4 regions of the Phyllobacterium sp. T2-21 genome follow, and region 2 is predicted to be linked to each of the others. Evidence: riboswitches for the same ligand, from Rfam matches in the RefSeq annotation. Region 2 holds a riboswitch; each other region holds the start of a gene.
What was found. Region 2 has a riboswitch for cobalamin ahead of metE (5-methyltetrahydropteroyltriglutamate--homocysteine S-methyltransferase). Riboswitches for the same ligand answer to the same signal wherever they lie in the genome.
Positions count from the first base shown of each region.

Region 1: it holds a riboswitch for cobalamin, as region 2 does, so the genes downstream of both, cobU (bifunctional adenosylcobinamide kinase/adenosylcobinamide-phosphate guanylyltransferase) here and metE (5-methyltetrahydropteroyltriglutamate--homocysteine S-methyltransferase) in region 2, are expected to answer to the same signal.
Region 3: it holds a riboswitch for cobalamin, as region 2 does, so the genes downstream of both, ACZ5FP_RS11710 (CbtB domain-containing protein) here and metE (5-methyltetrahydropteroyltriglutamate--homocysteine S-methyltransferase) in region 2, are expected to answer to the same signal.
Region 4: it holds a riboswitch for cobalamin, as region 2 does, so the genes downstream of both, ACZ5FP_RS17470 (aromatic ring-hydroxylating oxygenase subunit alpha) here and metE (5-methyltetrahydropteroyltriglutamate--homocysteine S-methyltransferase) in region 2, are expected to answer to the same signal.

Region 1 is NZ_AP027912.1:3,038,734-3,043,380, forward strand. Features, by position in the region: gene cobN (cobaltochelatase subunit CobN) at 1-637, opposite strand, end outside; gene cobW (cobalamin biosynthesis protein CobW) at 652-1,707, opposite strand; gene cobU (bifunctional adenosylcobinamide kinase/adenosylcobinamide-phosphate guanylyltransferase) at 1,712-2,236, opposite strand; cobalamin riboswitch at 2,399-2,632, opposite strand; gene ACZ5FP_RS15265 (cobyric acid synthase) at 2,783-4,261, opposite strand; gene ACZ5FP_RS15270 (isobutyryl-CoA dehydrogenase) at 4,381-4,647, shown strand, end outside.
Region 2 is NZ_AP027912.1:3,352,752-3,357,398, reverse strand. Features, by position in the region: gene metE (5-methyltetrahydropteroyltriglutamate--homocysteine S-methyltransferase) at 1-1,795, opposite strand, end outside; cobalamin riboswitch at 1,901-2,117, opposite strand; gene ACZ5FP_RS16655 (MFS transporter) at 2,180-3,484, opposite strand; gene ACZ5FP_RS16650 (TetR/AcrR family transcriptional regulator) at 3,594-4,172, shown strand; gene uvrB (excinuclease ABC subunit UvrB) at 4,365-4,647, opposite strand, start outside.
Region 3 is NZ_AP027912.1:2,335,349-2,339,995, forward strand. Features, by position in the region: gene ntrC (nitrogen regulation protein NR(I)) at 1-226, shown strand, start outside; gene ACZ5FP_RS11695 (DMT family protein) at 327-677, opposite strand; gene ACZ5FP_RS11700 (hypothetical protein) at 843-1,493, opposite strand; gene ACZ5FP_RS11705 (CbtA family protein) at 1,557-2,297, opposite strand; gene ACZ5FP_RS11710 (CbtB domain-containing protein) at 2,310-2,519, opposite strand; cobalamin riboswitch at 2,552-2,702, opposite strand; gene ACZ5FP_RS11715 (histidine phosphatase family protein) at 2,749-3,345, shown strand; gene copC (copper homeostasis periplasmic binding protein CopC) at 3,432-3,803, shown strand; gene copD (copper homeostasis membrane protein CopD) at 3,803-4,647, shown strand, end outside.
Region 4 is NZ_AP027912.1:3,521,019-3,525,665, reverse strand. Features, by position in the region: gene ACZ5FP_RS17490 (SDR family oxidoreductase) at 1-15, shown strand, start outside; gene ACZ5FP_RS17485 (fumarylacetoacetate hydrolase family protein) at 182-1,027, shown strand; gene ACZ5FP_RS17480 (L-fuconate dehydratase) at 1,065-2,342, shown strand; gene ACZ5FP_RS17475 (DUF1868 domain-containing protein) at 2,423-3,133, shown strand; cobalamin riboswitch at 3,245-3,444, shown strand; gene ACZ5FP_RS17470 (aromatic ring-hydroxylating oxygenase subunit alpha) at 3,570-4,647, shown strand, end outside.

The DNA of each region.
Region 1 (4,647 bases), 310 kb from region 2:
CGCTCTGCACCAGCGCCCGGTAGAAGCAGATGGCAATGACAGGCGCGCCGTCCGTCCAGTCATGGCGCATCGCGTCCAGCGAGGGTGCTGAATTGCCGGGCCACCACAACCCCGCCTTGAGCAGCGGCGCGGCCTCCTGCGGCTTCTCGCCTGATGAGATCAGCGCCGCGCAATAGTCGAGGAAACGCTGGGCATTCTGCGCCCCGCCCTCCAGCAGATAATGCCAGAGCGCATCGCGATCATGCCGGGCGACGGTCGAAAACCGGTCGAGCCCCGGATCGGGCTTGTCGTCCCCCGGCAGCACCGCAAGCTGCACCTTGTGATTGACGGCGCAGGCATGCAGCGCTTCGAGGCCATAGGGCCAGTAGCTCTCGCCGCCGATCACCCGGACGACGATCAGCCTGGCATGGCGCGCTGTCCGCTCGACATAGGCGTCGACGGACATCGGGTGTGACAGGCTCATCATATTGGCAAGGCGCAGCGAAACTGCACCGTCGCCCTGCCGCCGTGCGGCGGCAAGGCTCGCCAGTTCCGTATCGGCGGCGGACAGGAACAGCACATCTCCCGGCGTCTGGCCGAGGTCGATGGCCTCGGTGCCTTCAGCGATGGTGCCTTTCTGGGCAAGCAGGAGATGCATTCAATATCCTATCGTCAGGCAGCGGCAGCGGCGGTGACCGCCGATGTAATGGCGTCGTTGTCGATATCGTGCAGTCCGATGACGACGAGACGGGTCTGCCGTTCCTCGCCCGGATTCCACGCGCGGTCGAAGTAATGCTCGATGCGCGTGCCGACGGCCTGCACCACCAGCCGCATCGGCTTGCCGGGAACATCGGCAAAGCCTTTCAGGCGCAGGATGTCGTGATCGGCAATCACGGCCTTCAGCTTTTCGACAAAGTTTTTGGGTTCGGCCACCGGACCAAGCCCGACAACAAAGCTCTCGAACTCGTCATGGTCGTGCTCTTCGCCCGCTTCATGTTCCATTTCATGGTGCGACTTGCGGTTGGCAATGTCCTCTTCGGTGCCGACGCCGAGACCGAGCAGCAGTTCATTGCTGAGCTTGCCGAAGCTGGCCGATACCATGTTGAGCGAGCGCGACGAGCGGCTCTGCACATCGCCGCGCACGCCGTCGAGCTGCTTGTCGCTGATCAGGTCGCTCTTGTTCAGCACGATCAGGTCGGCGGCACGGATCTGGTCCTCGAACAGTTCCTCGAGCGGGCTGTCATGGTCGAGCGATTCGTCCTGGATGCGCTGGGCATCCACCTTGTCGTGGTCATCGGCAAAGCGGCCTTCGGACACGGCGGAAGCGTCGATCACGGTGACGACACCGTCAACCGTCACCTGCGTCTTGATCTCCGGCCAGTTGAAAGCTGCAACCAGAGGCTGCGGCAGCGCGAGGCCCGAGGTCTCGATGACGATATGATCCGGACGGTCCGGACGGTCGAGCAGCTTGGTCATGGTCGGGATGAAATCATCGGCCACGGTGCAGCAGATGCAGCCATTGTTCAATTCGATCACATCCTCATCCCGGCAGGCTTCGATGCCGCAGCCCTTGAGCAGGCCGCCGTCGACACCAAGATCGCCGAACTCATTGATGATGAGCGCGATGCGCTTGCCATTGGCATTTTCGAGCAGATTGCGGATCATCGTGGTTTTGCCCGAACCGAGAAAACCGGTGATGACCGTTGCTGGAATCTTCTGACCCTGCATATTCCTATCCCTTCATGGTGAGCGGCAGCCCGGCTGCCACGAAATAGACTGTTGCCGCGGCCTGTGCCACGGCCTGATGGAGACGTCCGGCATGGTCGCGAAAATCGCGCGCCATGCGGTTCTCCGGTACAATGCCGAGACCCACTTCGTTCGAAACCAGAACGATCGAGCCCGGAAGTTTCGGCAGCACTTGCATGAGCTGCCGTGTCTCGGCGGTGATATCGCGCTCGGCCATCATCAGATTGGTCAGCCAGAGCGTCAGGCAATCGACGAGGATCGCTTTTCCTTCGGCTGCAACCCCCTGCAGGGTGTCCACCAGATCGAGCGGCTCTTCGATGGTGTGCCAGGATGATCCGCGCTGCGCCTTGTGCAGGTCGATGCGGACTGACATTTCCTCGTCCCAGGACCTGCCGGTTGCGAGATAAACGGGCTCAAGGCCGGAAGCCATGATCAGGCCTTCGGCAAAGCTGGACTTGCCCGAGCGGGCACCGCCGAGAATGAAGGTCACGCCGTGATTCAGCTGGGGCATCGCCGTCACTGCAATCGCGATGATCCGTCAGGTACGATCAAGCGGAATGCGGGCGGGGAAACGAGCGCGTATACAATGCGAGCAGCCATAACAACCTCCGTGCTGGGCCTGAAGGGACACGACCCTTCGGTTCTTGGGCAGGATTGCCCCGAGCGCTTCCTGGGAAACGCTCTATGACTGGCAGGTCTCCTGGCTCGCGGGTCACATGATGAATGCCGCCTTCCCGGTTTCCCAGTGGCTGCCTTCTGCATATGCGTCAGGCTTTGCATTGATCCTCGCCGCTCTACAGTCGCGGGGTCGGCTGCGGTGGGGTCGCCCTTGAGGGTACAACCGTCGCATTCCCTTTTGATCCCTTGGCCTTTGGCCAATATGGGAACCAATCATGGCTGGGACGTTATTCACCCCCCACGGGAAATGTCAATGGAATCCGCGCGGTTTGCTCAGGGAGTAGTGGGTGGTTCGACAAGCTCACCATGAGGGAGGTGGAGGATTGCAGGGGATATGTTCTGCAATCTCCGCGATTAGCATTGCAGCCCACCCATCCCCTCATGGTGAGCTTGTCGAACCACGCACCGCAGCACATGCAAGCAGCGCGTCCACATCCAGCACTGTTTCAAGCTCGGCAGCGATACTGTCCAGCGCGGCGTCCACCCCGGCCTTGTAGTCGAATGTTTCAGCGGCAATGCCCATCGTGCCCAGCAGCGCGGCACGAAACCGGTCCGCCGCAAAAAGCCCGTGCAGATAGGTGCCGAACACCTTGCCGTCCGCCGATATGGCGCCGTCATCGACGCCGTTGATGCGCACGGCGGGGCGCGAACAGTCCGGGCCGGTCGTCCGGCCCAGATGAATCTCGTAGCCATCGAGCGGCAGGTCGAACGGCAGCGACTGCGCCGCCACGTTGCGCACGGTCTTTTCCGGCTCCATCACCGTATCGATATCGAGATGCCCAAGCCCTGCCGTCTCCGTCACGCTGCCCTCGATGCCGTCGGGATCGCGTACGGTCCGGCCGAGCATCTGGAAACCGCCGCATATGCCGATGATATGGCCGCCGCGCCGCCGGTGCAGGTCGAGATCCCTGTCCCAGCCGTTCTCGCGGAAGCGCAGGAGGTCGCCGATGGTGGATTTGGAACCGGGAATGATGACCAGTCCCGCATCGGCAGGCAGCCGCTCGCCGCTGCGCACCATCACCACATCCACCTGCGGTTCGGCCATCAGCGGGTCGAGATCATCGAAATTGGCGATGCGGTCGAGCACCGGCACGGCGATCTTCAGCGCCCGGCCCTCGCCCTTCACCAGACGTTCCAGCACGACGGAATCCTCGGCCGGCAGCCGCGCCGCGTCCTTCAGCCATGGCACCACGCCGAATGACGGCCAGCCGGTGAACTGCGTTATGGCTTTCAGGCCGTCATCGAACAGCGAGACGTCGCCGCGAAACTTGTTGATGATATAGCCGGCAATCATCTCGCGGTCTTCCCGCTGCAGGATCGCATGGGTGCCGACAAGCGAGGCGATCACGCCGCCGCGATCGATATCGCCGACCAGAACGACAGGCACATTGGCGCGGATGGCAAAGCCCATATTGGCGATATCGCCCGCCCGCAGGTTGATTTCGGCGGGAGACCCCGCTCCCTCGACGATGACCAGATCGGCGCCCTCACGGACGATGTCCCACGACGCCATGACCGCATCGAGCAGCTGCGCCTTGAATGTCTGGTAGTCGCGCCCCTTGGCCTGGCCCCAGACTTTGCCCTGCACGATGATCTGGCTGCCGGTCTCCGATTGCGGTTTCAGCAGCACCGGGTTCATATGTACCGAGGATGGTACGCCGCAGGCGACGGCCTGCAGCCACTGCGCCCGCCCGATCTCGCCGCCATCGTCGCTGACCGCCGCATTGTTCGACATGTTCTGCGGTTTGAACGGCCGAACCTTTAATCCGCGGTTGCGCGCAAGCCGGCAAAGTCCGGCCACCAGGACGGATTTACCAACATCTGACCCTGTTCCCTGCAACATGATTGCGTGCGTCATGGGCTTTGAGTAGCGGATATGTCTTTCTCTTCCTAGCCCCCGGCAAAACCTATCTGAATCGTTGCGCGGCCCCGCGCTTGCGATAGAGTGGAAATCAAGAGGAATACAGGGAGGTTATCATGGATGCGGTCGTTGATACGGCGTCCGGCCAGTTCGAACTCAATGAGGATCAGCTGGCGATTCAGGACATGGCGCGCGCCTTCGCGGCGGACCGCGTGGCGCCGAACGCGCTGGCCTGGGACCGGGACAAGCATTTTCCCGCCGATGTGATTCGCGAGACCGGCCCGCTCGGCATGGGCGGCATCTACACCAAGGAAGAGTTCGGCGGTTCGGGATTGAAACGCCTTGATGCGGTGCTGATCTTCGAAGCCCTGTCTGCCGCCTGC
Region 2 (4,647 bases):
CATCGCGCAATGCCAGTCCGATCTGGCGGCAGACCTGATCGCGCGGAAGATCGTCGCGCACGAACGACCATTGCATCATGGTCACCGGCCCCGTCAGCATTCCCTTCATGGGCTTGTTCGTCAGCGACTGGGCGTAGGCTGCCCATTCGACCGTCATCGCCTGCGGGCGGCTGACATCGCCGAAAATGACCGGCGGGCGGACGCAGCGCGAGCCGTAGCTCTGCACCCAACCATGCCGGGTGAAGGCAAAGCCCGACAGTTGCTCGCCGAAATACTGCACCATGTCATTGCGCTCGAATTCCCCGTGCACCAGCACATCGATGCCGATTTCCTCCTGCCAGCGGATGGAATTTTCCGTTTCCTTGCGCAGCAGCGCCGCATAGGCATTGGCGGTCAGCGCCCCCTTGCCATGTTCCGCCCGCGCCTTGCGCACCCCTTCCGTCTGCGGAAAGGAACCGATGGTGGTGGTCGGAAAATCCGGCAGCCCCAGCGATTTCTGCTTTTCCCGGCGGGCGGGATAGGGGCTTTGACGCCGCGACAGTTCCGCCGTCACCGCCTGCAGGCGCCGCTTGACCGCCGCATCATGAATTTTGCTCGACGTCCTGCGGGTTTCCACTGCCGTCGCGGCCGCTGCCAGTTCATCCCGGACGCTGTCCCGGCCGGTGTTGATCGCCCTGCCAAGGATCGACAGTTCCTCAAGCTTCTGCGTGGCAAAGGCCAGCCAGCTTTTGAAGTCAGGGTCGATGTCCGTTTCAAGTTCGAGATCGACAGGCGTGTGCAGCAGCGAACAGGACGGGGCGAGAATCAGGTGATCTGTTCCCCGCTGGCTGATCACCGGTTCGATACGCCGCAGGATCGCCTCGAGATCGGCCCGCCAGACATTGCGGCCGTCGATGACGCCGAGCGACAGGACAAGTCCGGCAGGCGCTTGGGTTACGATCGTCTGGAGCTGCTGCGGTGCACGGCAGAGGTCGAGATGCACGCCGGCAACGGGCAGCCCGAGCGCCAGGTCGAGATTGTCGCCAAGCGCGCCGAAATAGGGCGTCAGCAACAGTTTCAGGCGGGGAAGGGCGCGCGCGAAGAATTCATATGCCACGCGGAATGCCGTCTGCGTGCTTTCATCGAGATCGAGCACCAGTGCGGGCTCGTCGATCTGCACCCATTCGGCGCCGTTGGCGGAAAGGCGGCGCAGAATTTCCGTATAGACCGGCAGGAGACCCGGAAGGAGTGATAGCGGGTCGAGCTGTGCGTCCTTGCTCTTGGCCAGTTTGAGGAATGTAACCGGCCCGAGAACCACCGGGCGCGTGTCAAAGCCCTGCTCCTTCGCTTCGCGGTATTCGTCGACCGGCTTGTTGGAACCGAGGGTGAATTCCTGCCCCTTTGTCAGTTCCGGCACCATGAAATGATAGTTGGTATCGAACCACTTCGTCATTTCCTGTGCCGCCACCCCGTGGTGGGTGCAGGCGCCGTGATCATGGCCGCCCTGGCTGCCGCGCGCCATGGCGAAATAGGTTTCGGGCGAAACCGGTCCGCCTTTCCATTCGTAGCTCTGGGGCACTGCGCCCAGCATGACACTGGTATCCAGCACGTGGTCATAGAGCGAGAAATCATTGCTGGGTATGTGGCCGAGGCCGAGCTTCTGCTGCAAGGCCCAGTTCTCCTCACGCAACCCGGCGGCGATATCCTGCAGGGTGACGATATGGGACTGGCCCGACCAGAATTTTTCTAGCGCGAATTTCAGTTCGCGCCGTTTGCCGATCCGCGGAAAACCCAGATTGCTTGTGGTGATAGACATAGTTCTTTACCCCGATGGTTGAGGGCAAAGGCCAGGCGCACGCGTGCAGGACATACGGGCGCCCAAGACGTCCGCTTGCAAGCGACACACCGGACACCCCGCCCGTGGACGTTATCTATCGAGGCAGGTCTCCTGGCTTGCGGGTCGGTGCTCTCGTCAGGCCTTCCCGATCCGTCCTGGGATCAGTGACACGAAATTGACGAGAACTCGCCGCTTACAGTTGCGGGGGCAGCTCCGGATTGGACCGCTGGCAGCGATCGCACCGTATTCCCTCTTAGCTCTGCGCCCGAAGGCGCAGAGAACCACGATGCGGGGTATGGTAGGCGCGTGCCCGTAGACTGTCAATAACACATAAAGACATATTTATATGGTTACATCCTAAGTTCAGTGGGCGATGGCGGGTTCGCCGACGCGGTCGTCCTTGCTGCTCTTGCGGATGGTCAGCGCCAGCAGCGCGGCGATCAGGCACAGGATGCCGGCGGTGAAGAAGGCCGGGAGGTAGCTCGCATATTCCGTACGGGCAAAACCGCCGCCATAGGCCGCCGATGCTGCGCCGAGCTGGTGACCGGCAAAGACCCAGCCGAACACCATGCCGGCCTTTTCCCGGCCGAAACGGTCCGTTGCCAGCTTGACCGTCGGCGGCACGGTGGCGATCCAGTCGAGGCCGTAGAACATGGCGAACAGCGACAGGCCGTAGATCGAAAAATTGCTGTAGGGCAGGAACAGCAGCGAAGCGCCGCGCAGGCCGTAATACCAGAACAGCAGCCAGCGATTGTCGACCCGGTCGGACAACCAGCCGGAGCCGATCGTGCCGAAGAAATCGAAGAAACCCATCATGGCAAGCACGCTGGCGGCGGTGACGGCCGCAAGCCCGTAATCACCGCAGAGCGCGACGAAGTGGGTCTGGATGAGGCCGTTGGTGCTGGCGCCGCAGATGTAGAAGGTGGCAAATAGCACCCAGAACGTGCTGGTGCGGGATATTTCCTTGAGGGTGGCCAGCGGCAGGATGATGAGCGACAGCAGGCCGCCGTTAATCGGTGCGGTCTTGGCCACGTCCTTCTCGCCATAGGCGGGTAGGCCGACATCGGACGGGCGGTCCCGCATCAGCAGGAAGACGGCGGCTGCTGCGACGGCGAGCAGGGCGCAGACCATCATGGTCGCCGCGCGCCAGCCGTAGTTTTCACTGATGGAGGCCATGAGCGGCATGAAAGCCAGCTGCCCGGTGGCCGAGCTTGCGGTCAGCATGCCCAGCACCAGCCCGCGCCGGTCGGTGAACCAGCGGGTGGCAACTGTCGCACCGAGCACCATGGCGGTCAGGCCGGTGCCGAAACCGATCACCACGCCCCACAGCAGGATGAGCTGCCAGATCTGCGTCATGCCGAGGGACAGGAAGGAGCCGCCGGCGATCAGCGCAAGCGCCACGCACACGACCTTCCGTACGCCGAAATAGTTCATGAACGCCGCGGCGAACGGGCCCATCAGCCCGAACAGCAACAGCCGGATGGAAAAGGCGGTGGCGATCTGTTCCGTCGTCCAGCCGAATTCCTTTTCCAGCGGCACGATGAGCACGCCGGGGGCGCCGACGGCCGCTGCCGTCACAAGCATGGTGAGGAAGGTGACGGATACGACGACCCAGCCATAGTGGACATTGCGCCGGGCGAGCGCGGCAGCGAGAGGCGATGAAATCATGTTCGTGTTCCCTGGAGGGTAATCGGCTTTTAGATGACGATCATCATATTGACTATTGATGACGGTCATCATATAAATTGTCAATGCAGTTTTTTTGAAGGAATGTTTCATGCGCGTCAGCAGGGACCAGGCAGCACAGAACCGCGCCCGCATCATCGAGATCGCCGGACAGCAGTTCCGCGAAAAGGGTTTTGACGGCATCGGCGTCGCCGATGTGATGAAAAGCGCGGGGCTCACCCATGGCGGTTTCTATGGTCATTTCAATTCGAAGGATGACCTGATCGCCGAGGCCTGCGCGGCGGCCATGGCTTTGTCGGTCCGGCGGTGGACTAGCCTGTCCGAGGCGTCGCCTGACGATGCGCTCGGCGCGATCACCCAATCCTATCTGGCGGGTGACGCCCATGGCGAGGGACAGATGAGCGGCTGCATGATGGCCGCATTGGCGCCGGATATCGCGCGGCGCGGCGGTCCCGTCCGTTCGCGCTTCACCGAGGGCACCAAGGCGCTTCTCGATATTCTCGTTAACGCCGTGACCGGCCGCAGCAAAGCCCGGCAGCGCGAAAAGGCCATTGCCATCATGGCGGGGCTGGTGGGCACCGTGGTGCTGGCGCGCGCCGTGGACGATCCTGATTTTGCCAAGGAGATCAAACGGGTCGGTGCGGAGGTGTTCGGCAGGGATGGGGAGTAACAAGAGCCATTGGCAATCCTATGGTGCGTGGTTCGACAAGCTCACCATGAGGGAGGTTAGGGATTGCAAGGAGTCATTTTCTGCAACGTTTGTGACTAACCTTGCACCAAACCGCTTCCCTCATGGTGAGCTTGTCGAACCACCCACCATGCACAATGACACCTGCGGCCAATCTGCAATGAATACGCCGTATTACCGCCCCGGACGTCCCGTTTTGCCCGGCCGGCGTTTCTTGCGCGCATCGTTTGCGTCCTCATAGGAGCCGATGCCGCTGCGCTCGCGGCGAATGATGGTATCGTCATTCCGGTTGGTAGCCCCGGGAAGCGCCGGTTTTTCCGGCACGGCGCCGCGCACGGGCTTTTCGGTCCGGCCGACAGTCATCTCGTCCAGCGTGTTCTTGCGGAATTGTCCACCGCCGAACGGCCGGGTGGAATCGCCGCCCATCTCATCGAGATGCGGCTTGCGGAACAGCGGC
Region 3 (4,647 bases), 1.0 Mb from region 2:
GCGCTACTTCCTGTCCTATGGCGATGATCTGCCGCCGGTCGGGCTTTACCAGCGCGTGCTGGAGGAAGTGGAATACCCGCTCATCCTCTCATGCCTGACCGCAACCCATGGCAACCAGATCAAGGCAGCGGAACTGCTCGGGCTCAACCGCAACACGCTGCGCAAGAAAATCCGCGAACTGGGTGTCAACATCTACAAGAACACCAAGAACGATCTGGGGCGATGATTCCTTCCCGGCAACGGTGTTTCCCGCCGTCGTTCATATAATTATCTGACTAACTATACTACCCGTCTGCACCATCAAGCACGTATGCTGTCGTTTGATCCTAGAGCGGACCCTTGAACACGAAGAATGCGCCGCCGCAGATCATCGCGAAGCCGACGAGGTGGTTGATGGTGATTTTCTCGCCGAGATACATCACTGAAAACCCGGCAAAGACCAGAAGCGTGATCACTTCCTGAATGGTCTTCAATTGGGCGGCCGAATAGATCTCGTGACCGTAGCGGTTCGCCGGTACCGCAAGGCAGTATTCGGCAAAGGCAATCATCCAGCTGATGAAGATGACCAGAAAGAGCGGCCGGTCCGCGAATTTGAGATGGCCATACCAGGCAAATGTCATGAAAACATTTGAGCCAAGCAAGAGGAGGATGGGGCGGATATAATCAAAGGAGGGCATGAAGTGTCCTTGGCTCTCAGCGTCTTTGGGCAGGGAATGCAATAACGTTCAAACGGTCAAAACGATCCGGACAGCAGGCTTACGTCAAGTCGCGCGCAGCGGAAAGGGCGATCTGGAGTTTGGCGGCAAGACATGCGCGGTGTGACCTAAAGGCCATAGCCTTGATCAGGCGTTGACGGGCTGTCGTGGCGGGCGTGTCAGATGGATGACGGAAAAAACCGCCGAAGCAAGCAGCATCGCGAATCCCAGGAAGGAAAACAGGCTGGTCAGGTGTCCAGGCACATCGCTCCAGCGCGGCCTGATGATATCAGCCGTGTTGTAGGGATCGCCGCTATACTGGCACATGACGAAAGAGCCGCCATTGCGCACAAGTGTGGCATCGAGATCGGAGACCAGGGCACTGACGGCGTCCCGGTGTTCGGGCATGTCACGCATATACACAAGCACAGCCTTCGTCGCAGCAAGATAGGCGTGCGAACAGGCATTGAACGGGCTTTGCTCGTCCGCAATGCTGCCGGGGACAATACCCCAGAGACAATAGCTGTATTGGATATTGGTGTAGTTCAACAGCCGCCGGAATTTCTCATCGGTGCGGGTCATGCGGGCCGCCAGATCGAGGATCGGCTTGCGGTAGTCGGCGATAACCGCCATTTCACCATGGGACAGGCTTGGAATGGAAATGCCCGACGTATCGGTACCGGCGCTGCTGCGGTGCGCCCATCCGCTTTCGGTTTGCAGCATGAACAGGCATACGACCAGAGCCAGAAGCCAGCCTGCCGGGCATCCCATGGGGATATCGAAGCGTTGCGGTCTCATGACAATCCCATCGGCAGCGGAAGCCTGAACGCCCGCGGGCGTTCAGGAATGGCGCGACTGCGCTCAGCGTGCCGCATGCAGGCGATAGCGCGGACGATGTCCGGCCAGAACCCGTTCAGCCAAAGCGCCGAAGAGCAGACCAAGCGTTGTCCAGACGATCACATGGATGCCCAGCGATGCGACGCGGAAATTCCAGAGAACGGTCGGTGAGAACTGTTCGGGAACTTCATTGATGGCGGGAAGCGCGTATTGCACCAGCGCAATGAACACGACATAGGCGGCACCGGCCATCAATGTCGCGTTCCATGCGCCGTGCTGGGCATAAAGGCGCTTTGCCAGACCCACAGCCGCCGCAAGGGCACCGAGCGAAACCACCAGCATGACGAAGAACAGTTCCGTTCTGGCCCCGATGGTATCCGGGCTGCCAACCGCAGGCGGATTCATCGGGTACTTGATGCAGGGAACGAGAACAATTGCCACAAAACCCGCGAGCGCCAGCAGGGCCGCCGTGCTGCGCGGGCTGAGGGAACTGACCCGGCCATGCACAAAGGCAAAAACCAGGGAGAACAATCCGCCAAGCGCGGCACTGTAGACCACAATGCCGGTAAACAGGCCGATGCCGGCCTGTGTCGCCCGCGTGACAAGCTCCGGTTCAGCCGCTGCGCCGGCCGCCTGGCTCATCTTTTCCTCGAAGGCAATGGCATGATCAACCTGCGGTTCGCCGAACACCCGGGCAAACCCGAACGCCAATAACCCGGCGATGACCCCTGCGATCATACCGCGGATCAAAAGATCTCTTGTCATTGTTTTGTTTCCTCAGTGGCAGGGAAAACCGAGGAGATGGCGGCCGTCATGGACGAATTCGTGCACATACATGCCCGAGAAGAGCGACATCGCACCTTCTTCCGCACCAATGAAATAGATTGCGAGCAGCATGATCAGCCCGCCGAAAATGGCCCAGGGCAAGACTTCGCCAAGAGGAATGGGCGTGACGCCTGCTGACGGCGTAAGAGCGATATCGGACATGAATTTTCTCCCAGAATGACGCGTTCACTAACGGAATAGATGATGTTGCGGCCAGGGTCTGGCTTTCAATCAGCGAAAAAGGACTGATTAATTACAGTGGCGCGACCGCTCCGGAATTTCACCGGCTTCCAAACTCGCAACAGCACGGTTATATCTGTGCGCGCCGCAGACTGTCAATGAACGGTCTGCGGGCTGTTTCCGGTTTTTTCTGAGGGTTTTGAGGGATATTTTGACCAGAGCCACGCGGTTGACCCTTGTTTGCCATGGCGCTACACCGGCGGTCCGCACAGGTGCTTTCCCCGCCGACGAAGCGCTTGAACCCGGGGAAGCCCAAAACCTGCAGGCCATTGCCGGGCATTTGCGCCGTGCGCACCATGTTTTGACCAGTCCGGCACGGCGCGCCCGGCAAACCGCCGATGCCCTGGGTCTGGAATCCGTTGTCGATGCGGCGTTGGCGGATATCGATTACGGGAAATGGGCGGGGAGGACGCTCGCCGCGGTCCACGAAGCCCACCCGGACGATGTAACGGACTGGATGAACAATCCCGCCTCGGCCCCGCATGGCGGCGAATCCGTCCATGATTTTCTCGTCAGGATTGCAGATTGGATGAGCGCGCATATGCATGATGGCGGTCACACAATCGTGGTGACGCACGCTTCCGTCATTCGTGCCGCTGTTCTGAGCGTCTTGCAGGCACCGGATTCCGCATTCTGGCGCATCGATGTCGAGCCGCGCAGCTGTACGGAAATGAGCAGCGACGGCCGCCGGTGGATGCTTCGCGCTGCCGCCTGCGCGCCGTCGCGCCCCACAGGGATTCTGCCATGATCCCGGCAAAAATCAGGCTTAGCTTTCGCCGCGCGGTCGCACCCTTTCTCCGGATCCGTCAAATCCGCCCGCTCACAGGAGTTCTCATGTCACGGCTCATTCGTATTTTTGCAGTCGCAGCGGTCCTTAATGCCGGCCTGTTGGGGCAGGTATTGGCGCACGCCCATCTTGAATCGGCAGTTCCGGCCGAAAACGCCATCGTGAAGGTCTCGCCCGTCGAGATCGATCTGACGTTTTCCGAGGGTTTGAATCTGAAATTCTCAGGTGCAACGATCACCGGCCCGGGCAAGGCGACCATATCGACGGGACAGGCCAAACTGTCGATCAACGACCACAAGACACTGGTCATTCCGCTGTCGGCACCCCTCGCGTCGGGGGAATATACCGTGAACTGGACCGCACTTTCCACCGACGGTCACAAGACCAAGGGCAGCTATACATTCACCGTCAAACCCTGATGGGGTTGGAGACCACGCTTGTTCTGTGCAGGTTCGTGCACAATACGTCCACGATGTTCCTGTGGGGCGCGTTTGCCTATCTCGCACTGCTTGTGCCCAAACCCCTGGCGCTGGAGATCGGGGAGCGCTTGCGTCCTGCGAGCGGGATCGCGGTCTTTCTGGCTATCGGAACGATCTTTGCCACGCTGCCGCTGCAGGCTGGAATGATCGGGCAGGGCTGGAGCGATGCCGTCGATCTCGGAACCATCCGGGACGTGCTGCTTGAGACAAGTGTCGGCCGCGGCTGGGCGATACAGGTCGCGGCGGCCCTGCTTTTGTTGCCCGCATTGGCTCTGTCGCCACGCCGCGCGTCCATCGCTCTTGCCATGGCTTCGGGACTGCTTCTGGCAAGCCTGGCATTTTCCGGCCATGCCACAATGCGGGAGGGCTGGATCGGCGCAGCCCACCGTTTCAACGATATGGTGCATGTGCTCTCGGGCGGCGCGTGGATCGGCGCGCTGATACCGGTCGTGCTGATCCTTGGCCGGTTGCGCCAGGCGGAATGGCGTGTGGCTGCGCGAACGGCGCTGATGCGGTTTTCGTCGGCCGGTCATGCGGCCGTCGCACTGGTGATCGCATCCGGCGTGGTCAATACCACGCTCGTCCTTCGACGTCTGCCGGCTGATTGGACATCCCCCTATCAGGCCTTGCTGGCGCTGAAGATCATTCTGGTTGTTGTGCTGACCGGACTGGCCCTGATCAACCGCTATGTTTTCGTTCCGCGCATGCGCACCAGCGAGGCAGGTTCCATACGCGCCATACGGCTCGGGACCCTGACGGAGATCACACTGGGCATTGTCGTGCT
Region 4 (4,647 bases), 170 kb from region 2:
GGCTGGACCGTCTAGGAGACTTTGCCAATCCACCCTGATGGGCATCTGATGCGATTTTCTGCGCTTCCGGTGCTCATGGACGAAAATGTCCACTGCGCTCCGGTTCTCGACAACCGCACCAGCTCCCTCATCAGGATGAATTGTCAGAAGCCTCCTCCCATGCAATCGGAAGGAACAGACGATGAAATTTCTACGTTATGGCGAACCGGGACAGGAAAAGCCCGGCGTGCTGGATGCCAAGGGGCACATCCGCGATCTCTCCGGCAAGGTGAACGATCTTGCCGGGACCGTGCTCGACCCGGAAGCGCTGGCGAAATTGTCTGCGCTCGATATCGAAAACCTGCCTGCCGTTGAGGGCAATCCGCGCCTTGGCCCCTGCGTTGCCGGAACCGGAAAATTCATCTGCATCGGCCTCAACTATGCCGACCATGCGGCGGAATCCGGCATGGCCGTGCCGCCGGAGCCGGTGATTTTCATGAAGGCCACATCGGCGATATCAGGGCCGAATGACGATCTGGTCATTCCGCGCGGTTCGGAAAAGACCGACTGGGAAGTCGAGCTCGGCATCGTCATCGGCCGCACGGCAAAATATGTCAGTGAAGCCGAGGCGCTGGATTATGTCGCGGGGTACTGCACCGTGCACGATGTCAGCGAGCGCGCCTTCCAGACGGAGCGGGCAGGGCAATGGACCAAGGGCAAATCCTGCGACACGTTCGGTCCGACCGGTCCGTGGCTGGTGACGAAAGATGAAGTGGCCGACCCGCAGAACCTCGGCATGTGGCTGAAGGTGAATGGCGAGACCATGCAGAACGGCTCGACCCGGACCATGGTCTACGGCGTTGCCTTTCTCGTCTCCTATCTCAGCCAGTTCATGTCGCTGCATCCCGGCGACATCATCTCGACCGGGACGCCGCCCGGCGTCGGCATGGGCATGAAGCCGCCGCGCTACCTCAAGGCAGGTGACGTGATCGAGCTGGGCATTGACGGCCTTGGAACCCAGAAACAGGTGGCACGCGCCGACGTCTAACGCGTGCTGACCCGCAACCTTATTCAAGAGGCATATTGTGACCCGCATTACCGATCTTCGCGTCTTCGACGTCCGCTTCCCCACCTCGCAGAGCCTGGATGGATCGGACGCCATGAACCCGGACCCGGATTATTCCGCCGCCTACGTCATCCTCGATACGGACAACAAGGCTTTGTCCGGCCATGGGCTGACTTTCACCATCGGTCGCGGCAATGAAATCTGCTGCCTGGCGATTGAAGCGATGAAGCATCTCGTCGTCGGGCTGGAACTGGACTGGGTGAAGGAAAATCCCGGCCGTTTCTGGCACTTCATCACCGGCGACAGCCAGTTGCGCTGGATCGGGCCCGACAAGGGCGCGATGCATCTGGCGACGGGCGCGGTGGTCAATGCGGTCTGGGACTTGCTTGCCAAGGAAGCGGGCAAGCCGGTCTGGCAGCTGGTCGGCGAGATGACGCCGGAAGAAATCGTCGATATCATCGACTTCCGCTACCTCACCGACGTGCTGACGCGCGAGGAAGCGCTCGCCATCCTGCGCAAGGCGGAGAACGGCAAGAAGGAGCGGATCGCGACGCTGCAGGCGGAAGGCTATCCCTGCTACACCACATCGGCGGGCTGGCTCGGCTATTCCGATGAAAAGCTGCGCCGCCTCTGCCAGGAAGCGGTCGACGCCGGTTTCAACCACATCAAGATGAAGGTCGGCCGCGATCTTGAAGACGATATCCGCCGCCTGACCATTGCCCGCGAGGTGATCGGGCCGGACCGTATCCTGATGATCGATGCCAACCAGGTTTGGGAAGTGGGCGAGGCCATCGACTGGGTCAACAAGCTTGCCTTCGTCAAGCCGTTCTTCATCGAGGAGCCGACCAGCCCGGATGACGTGGCGGGCCACCGCAAGATCCGGCAGGCAATCAAGCCTGTGAAGGTCGCGACCGGCGAGATGTGCCAGAACCGCATTATGTTCAAGCAGTTCATCGCCGAAGGCGCCATCGATGTGGTGCAGATCGATTCGTGCCGGATGGGCGGCCTCAATGAAGTGCTGGCCGTGCTGCTGATTGCCGCCAAATATGAACTACCCGTCTGGCCGCATGCGGGCGGTGTCGGCCTGTGCGAATATGTGCAGCATCTGTCGATGATCGACTACATCGCCGTGTCGGGGACGAAAGAGGGGCGGGTGATCGAATATGTCGACCATCTGCACGAACATTTTGTCGATCCCTGCAACATCCGGGATGCCGCCTATATGCCGCCGTCGCTGCCGGGTTTCTCGATTGAAATGAAACAGGCGTCGATCGAGGAATATCTCCACCGGCCATAGGAAAAGGGGCGGGGCTTCATCAGTCTGACAAAGAGCTGTCCTATGGCGGTTGCATCGTCTTCTCTCGTCACGGGGTTCCCATGCTCGACCTGATCAAGCCTTCGCTTGCCCGCTTTGCCGCCAGCCTGCACCCGGAACCGCCGGTGCATCTCGGCCGACGCTACAACGGCGCGGGCGTCTTTCAGCCGGAACCCGGCAATACGGTGGTCTGCCATCTGGTGAAGGGCTCCGAGTCGGAAGCCTCGGTCATTGCCGTGCGCGACCGGATGCTGGCGATGCCCGATGCCGGCCAACTGGCCTTTACCCCCGTCTCCAGCCTGCACATGACGCTGTTTCAGGGCATTATCGAATATCGCCGCCGCCCGTCCTATTGGCCAGATGATGTTCCACTGGAGACAAGCATCGACGACATGACGCGGCTTTACGTGGATCGCCTGCAGGATTTCGAGGGATGCGGACCATTCAACGTCGAGGTGATCGATGTCACGCCCGCAGGCCTGACCGTGGCCGGTGCGAGCGAATATGACGAGCGCATCATGCGCGCCTGGCGCGACGAACTGGCCGTGCCGTTCGGTTACCGGCATCCTGATCACGACACCTATGTCTTCCACATCACGCTGGCCTATCCGATCGCGCGGTTCCCGGATGAAAGGCTCGGGGCCTGGCAGGAACTTCTGGATGATTGCCTAGCATTCATCCGGCGTGAATCGCCGGTCATTGCGTTGAATCCGCCCGCATTCTGCAGTTTTGCCGATATGAATCATTTCGAGGAACTGGTGGTTCTGGATTGAACCAGAGGCCGTTTGATCGCCAATCTGCGACATAGTGTACACGCGCCCGGCGTGTCGTCTTACGTAAATGCGATGTCGTTTCCGCACCTATTCTTTTTGGGTGCCTGATGCTTTTATCGGGGCACTTGAGGTGCCGCTTTTCTAGGGAAGCGGAGAATTGGGAAGCCGGTCGGAAACCCGGCGCTGCCCCCGCAACGGTAGTGGAGTGAAACACGGCATAACAGCCACTGGGTCACAACCCCGGGAAGGCGTCGTGACAGCCGATACGGCAACTCCAGAGCCCGGAAACCAGCCTCGGTACCAAAAACCGACTGATCGCGGTGGGCGATCAAGGAGCATGATTCTGTGCGGGCACCAGCCGGTGGCTGGCCGTGCAGGCGTTCTTCCTCCGTCACCACCAGTCAGTTCTTTCGCAACATCGAGGCGAGGACACGACATGGATATACGCAACGAACTGCTCCGGAACCTGAGAAACCGGAAACCCGGCTACGGCCTTGAACAGTCTTTCTATTCCGATCCGGATTATTTCCGGCTGGATATGGAGAACATCTTTTATCGCGACTGGCTGTTCATCGGCCATGATTGCGAAGTCGCCAAGCCCGGCAACTTCTTCACGGTGCAGGTCGGCGACTATCCCGTGGTCATCGTGCGCGACCGCCAGGGCCAGATCCGGGCTTTTCACAATTCCTGCCGCCATCGCGGCTCGCGCGTCTGCTCGGCCGAGCGCGGCACGTCGGCCAAGCTCGTCTGCCCCTATCACCAGTGGACCTACGAGCTTGACGGGCGCCTGCTGTTCGCCCGCCAGATGGGCGATGATTTCGACGCCAGCCAGCACAGCCTGAAGCCGGTGCAGTGCGAAAGCGTCGGCGGTTACATCTTCATCTGCCTGGCGCAGAATCCTGTCGATTTCAGCGCGACGCGCGCGCTGATCGAACCCTATCTCGCGCCGCACCACCTCACCGAAACCAAGGTCGCCTATCAGAGCACCATCGTCGAAAAGGGCAACTGGAAGCTGGTCTGGGAAAACAACCGCGAGTGCTATCACTGCGTGGCCAATCATCCCGAGCTGTGCAAGACCTTCCCGGAAGCGCCGAGCGTGAGCGGTGTCCAGGGCGCCGCAGACGATCCGGAAATTGCCGCGCATTGGCAGCGTTGCGAAGCGGCAGGCCTGCCCAGCATTTTCCGCATGTCCGATGACGGCCAGTACCGCGCCACCCGTGTGCCGCTGCTGCGCGATGCGGAAAGCTATACGATGAGCGGGCGCCGCGCCGTCGGCCGGCAGCTCAGCGACAGTGTCAACGAGAAGCAGATCGGCTCGCTGCTGCTGTTCCATTACCCGACCACCTGGAACCATATCCTCGGCGACCATGCCATTTCCTTCCGCGTGCTGCCGCTCGGCCCGGATGAAACGCAGGTCACCACCAAATGGCTGGTGCACAAGGATGCGGTCGAGGGCGTGGATTACACCATCGAGGAACTGACGCATGTCTGGCTCGAGACCAATGACCAGGACC